DNA from 2 places in the Streptomyces fractus genome. Region 2 is predicted to be linked to the other one. Evidence: riboswitches for the same ligand, from Rfam matches in the RefSeq annotation. Region 2 holds a riboswitch; the other holds the start of a gene.
The links. A riboswitch is a leader RNA that binds a small molecule or an ion and turns the genes downstream of it on or off. The one in region 2 is predicted to bind cyclic di-AMP.
Positions count from the first base shown of each region.

Region 1: it holds a riboswitch for cyclic di-AMP, as region 2 does, so the genes downstream of both, ACP4E5_RS14170 (M23 family metallopeptidase) here and ACP4E5_RS19505 (C40 family peptidase) in region 2, are expected to answer to the same signal.

Region 1 is NZ_JBMYHI010000002.1:2,742,053-2,744,247, forward strand. It holds gene ACP4E5_RS14165 (GntR family transcriptional regulator) at 1-296, opposite strand, end outside; gene ACP4E5_RS14170 (M23 family metallopeptidase) at 520-1,320, opposite strand; cyclic di-AMP (ydaO/yuaA leader) riboswitch at 1,333-1,496, opposite strand; gene ACP4E5_RS14175 (M16 family metallopeptidase) at 1,737-2,195, opposite strand, start outside.
Region 2 is NZ_JBMYHI010000002.1:3,930,287-3,932,481, reverse strand. It holds gene ACP4E5_RS19505 (C40 family peptidase) at 1-976, opposite strand, end outside; cyclic di-AMP (ydaO/yuaA leader) riboswitch at 985-1,136, opposite strand; gene pcrA (DNA helicase PcrA) at 1,343-2,195, shown strand, end outside.

The DNA.
Region 1 (2,195 bases), 1.2 Mb from region 2:
GCCTCGGTGCGGCGCTGCGCGGCGCGGTGGGCGCCCATGGGTTCGAGCAGCATGCGGATCTCCAGGAGGTCGGCCGCCTCCCGCTCGGTGGGTTCGGCCACGCACGCGCCCGCGTGCCTGCGCGTGACGACGAACCCCTCCGCCTCCAGGGTGCGCAGCGCCTCACGGACGGGCACGCGAGAGACGCCGTAGCGACGCGCGAGGAGTTCCTCGGTGAGTCTGGCGCCGCGCTCGTAGACGCCGGCGACGATGTCGTCGCGGATCGCTGTGCATACCGACTGCGCGGGAATGCGCATGACTCGACCTCCGCCTCAATGCCCGCGATACGCGGCCGATTGACGCCCGGTCAAGCGCGAATGACACGCGGCCGGAACGTTTACCCGGAGACTCTATTCCACCGGAGTTGAATTTCCGACGAGGGGACGGAATCCGGGGATATTTTTTGGACAGTGCAGACCCGCGCACGCGAAAGCCCCGGCTCGGGGAGCCGGGGCTTTCGGGGAAGGTGTGACTGGTGGGTCAGACGTTCACACCGTGCTGGCGCAGGTACGCGACGGGGTCGATGTCCGAGCCGTAGTCGGGGGTGGTGCGGGCCTCGAAGTGGAGGTGCGGGCCCGTCACGTTGCCAGTGGCTCCGGAGAGGCCGATCTGCTGGCCGGGGGTGACGTCCTGGCCGACCGAGACGCCGATCGAGGACATGTGACCGTACTGGGTGTACGTACCGTCCTTCATCTTGATCACGACGTTGTTGCCGTACGCGCCGCCCCAGCCGGCCTCGACGACGGTGCCCATGCCGACCGCGTGCACCGAGGTGCCGCTGGAGGCGTGGAAGTCGATGCCGGTGTGGCTGCCGGAGGACCACAGTCCACTGCCGGCCTTGTAGGCGGTGGAGACGTACGAGCCGGAGATCGGCGACACGAAGCTGTTCAGGCGCTTGCGCTCCGCCTCGCGGGCGGCGCGCTTCTTGGCCTCGCGCTCCTTCTCGGCCTTCTCGGCGGCCCGCTTCTTGGCCTCCGCCTCGGCCTTGCGCTTGGCCTCCTCGGCCTTCTTCTTGGCCTCCGCCTCGGCCTTCGCCTTGGCGGCGGCCTTGTGCTGCGCGGTGGCCTGCGCGTCGATCTGCTCGGCGAGGGAGTCGCCGATGGCGACGGCCTGCGTGAGGCCGTCGTGCGGGACCGTCGCGGTGTCGGCGGCGAGGGCGGGGGCGGCGAGGCCACCCACCACGCCCGTCGTGGTGATCGCGGCGACGCCCGCGACCTGAGCGGTGGTACGCGTCAGGCGGCTGGGACGGCGGTGCTTCCCGGTGGCACGGGTGAACCCCATGAAGTGGCTGGTCCTTTCCTTCCTTCTCGCCTACCGGGTTAGCTGACGGGTTCGGAGCAGGAAGGTCTCCTACAGGCCCCCTCCCCTGATGGGAAGAGCGCCCGATTCACCCCAGGGACTTCGGTGGGTCCCCGGCTCCCCTGGCTCACACCATGGGGACTCGGCGATGACTGTCCGGTGTCGCGGGCGCGACGTACGTCTGGCGGACAGCCGGAGGGAACGCTAAGCGGGGCGTCTTTGAATCAACAAACAGAACCCGGCTTTTGTAGTGCACGCCACAGGGCAGACAGGCAACCTCTACGCCAATTCGGACATTTGCGAACGTGTGGCGATTGAAGGTGATCGTGACGGACGCCACGAAGCCCCGGCCGCCGATGCCGGCGCCGGGGCTTCGTGGCGTGCCTGGGGAGCCGAACTCAGCCCGCGACGACCGTGACTTCGCCGATGCCGAGCGCCTTGACCGGCTCCTCGATCTGCGCGGCGTCACCCACCAGGATCGTCACCAGACGGTCCGCCGGGAACGCGCTCACAACAGCGGCCGTGGCCTCCACGGTGCCCGTGGCGGCCAGTTGCCGGTACACCTGCGCCTGGAAGTCGTCCGGCAGGTGCTGCTCGACCTGGTCGGCCAGGGTGCTCGCGACGGCCGCTGCGGTCTCGAACTTCAGCGGGGCCACGCCCACCAAGTTCTGTACGGCGGTGTCCCGTTCGGCATCCGTGAGCCCCTCGGCCGCCAGCGTGCGCAGGACCTTCCACAGGTCGTCGAGCGCGGGCCCGGTGTTCGGAGTGTCCACCGAGCCGCTGATGGCGAGCATCGCGGCGCCGCTGCCGTCGGGCGCGGAGCGCAGCACCTGGGCGAAGGACCGCACGCCGTAGGT
Region 2 (2,195 bases):
GGGGCAGCGAGATCCCCGCCGACTTCCACGCCGCCTGCGTCAGACCCGAGCAGTCGTACGAGTCCGGCCCCGTGGCGCCCCACACGTACGGCTTGCCCTCCTGCGACTTGGCGAACGCGAGCGCCTGCGCGGCCTTCGTGGCGTACGAGGCGTCCGAGGAGGATCCGGAGCCGGATGACGAGTCGGACGAGGAACCGGAGGAGGACGAACCGGACGACTGCTCCCGCGCCTTCTCGGCCGCCCTCTCCTTCTCCGCCTCCGCGGCCTTCTGCTTGGCGGCCAGCTCCTTGGCCTTCTTGCGGGCCTCTTCCTCCTTGGCCTTCTGGATCTCGGCGAGCCGCGCCTTCTCCTTGGCGGTCAGCTCGGCCAGCAGCTCGCGCGCGTCGGAGAGCTTCGTCTGGACGGTCTCCTTCGTCGACCTCAGTTCGGCCTGCGACTCGGTGAGGTCCTGGAGGCTCGACTGAGCCTCGGTGCGCTTCTTCGCGGTCTCGCGCGCCTGCGTCTGATAGTCGTCGATCGACTTCTTCTGCTCGGCGGTCAGCCGGTTCATCAGCTGGCGCTGCGAGAAGTAGTCCTCCGGATCGTCCGCGAGGAACATGGTCGCGGTGTCGCTCACGCTGCCCGAGCGGTACTGCTCGGCGGCGTATCTGCCGAGCTTCTGGCGGGCCGTGTTCATCTCGTCGGTGCGCTGCGCGACATCGTCGAGGAGCTTGTCGACCTGCTGTTTCTTGGAGTCGGTCCGCTCCTTCGCGCCGTTGTACTTCTGGGTGGCGACCTCGGCCTGCCGGTACAGGGTGTCGACCTTCTGCTGAACCTCTTCGAGGCGCGGCTTCGACGGCTGCGCGGGCGCGGCCTGTGCCGTCTGCGAGAGCAGGGCCACGGAGGTGAGGGCGGCGGTGGTGATGCCGACCGCGGGGGTCGTGCGAAGGCCGCCGGTCATCCGGGAACGGCTGCGGGGCTTGCGGTGCGACGCCAAGGCAGGCGACTCCTTCCGTCGTCCGCCTACCGGGTTAGCTGTCGGGTTCGGGCGTGGTACGCGGAAGGCTGCCCTACGGTCGGCTGACCGATTCACCCCAAGGTCGGTTGGGTCCCCGGTTCCCTGCCTTACGGCGTACGGAACTCGGCGGGGGCTGCCCGCTCGCCGCGACATCCGCGGGCGGGGGGACGGGCTGCCCGGCTGCACCGTAGCCAACTCGTGTGGCTGCTGTGAAGGTTGATGTTCGATATGCCCGATACATTTTCGTGATCTGCCACCTGGAGGGCGCCCGGAGTTCCGAAGGCAGCCACGGGTTGTCAAAGGCAGCCACGGGTTGTCAGTGGGGCGGCTTAGACTCGTAGAGCGATGAGCAGCCTCTTTGACGACAGCTTCCTGACCGGCCTCCGACACGGCGCGGAGGAGCCCCCGCCGCCGCCCCCGGACCCCGAGTACGACGACGGGGCCGCGGAGCCGATGCCGGACGACCTGTTCGGTGGGAAGCTCGGCGCGCCCGCGGGCAGGGACGCGCACTACCGGGACGGCGCCCCGCGCCCGGTCCTCGACTCGGCCTCCCTCCTGGAGGGGCTGAACGAGAACCAGCAGGCGGCCGTCGTGCACGGTGGGAGCCCGCTGCTCATCGTCGCGGGCGCCGGTTCCGGCAAGACCCGCGTCCTCACGCACCGCATCGCGTACCTGCTCGCCGAGCGCGGCGTGCACCCCGGCCAGATCCTCGCGATCACGTTCACGAACAAGGCCGCCGGCGAGATGAAGGAGCGCGTCGAGGACCTGGTGGGCCCGCGGGCCAACGCGATGTGGGTGTCGACGTTCCACAGCGCCTGCGTCCGGATACTGCGCCGCGAGTCGAAGAAGCTGGGCTTCACGTCCTCCTTCTCGATCTACGACGCCGCCGACAGCAAGCGGCTCATGGCGCTCGTCTGCCGCGACCTCGACCTGGACCCGAAGAAGTTCCCGCCGAAGTCCTTCACCGCCAAGATCAGCAACCTCAAGAACGAGCTGATCGACGAGGAGGACTTCGCGGCGACCGCGGCCGACGGTTTCGAGAAGACCCTCGCCCAGGCGTACTCGATGTACCAGGCACGCCTGCGCGAGGCGAACGCGCTGGACTTCGACGACCTGATCATGATGACGGTGAACATGCTGCGGGCGTTCCCGGACATCGCCGAGCACTACCGCCGCCGCTTCCGCCACGTCCTCGTCG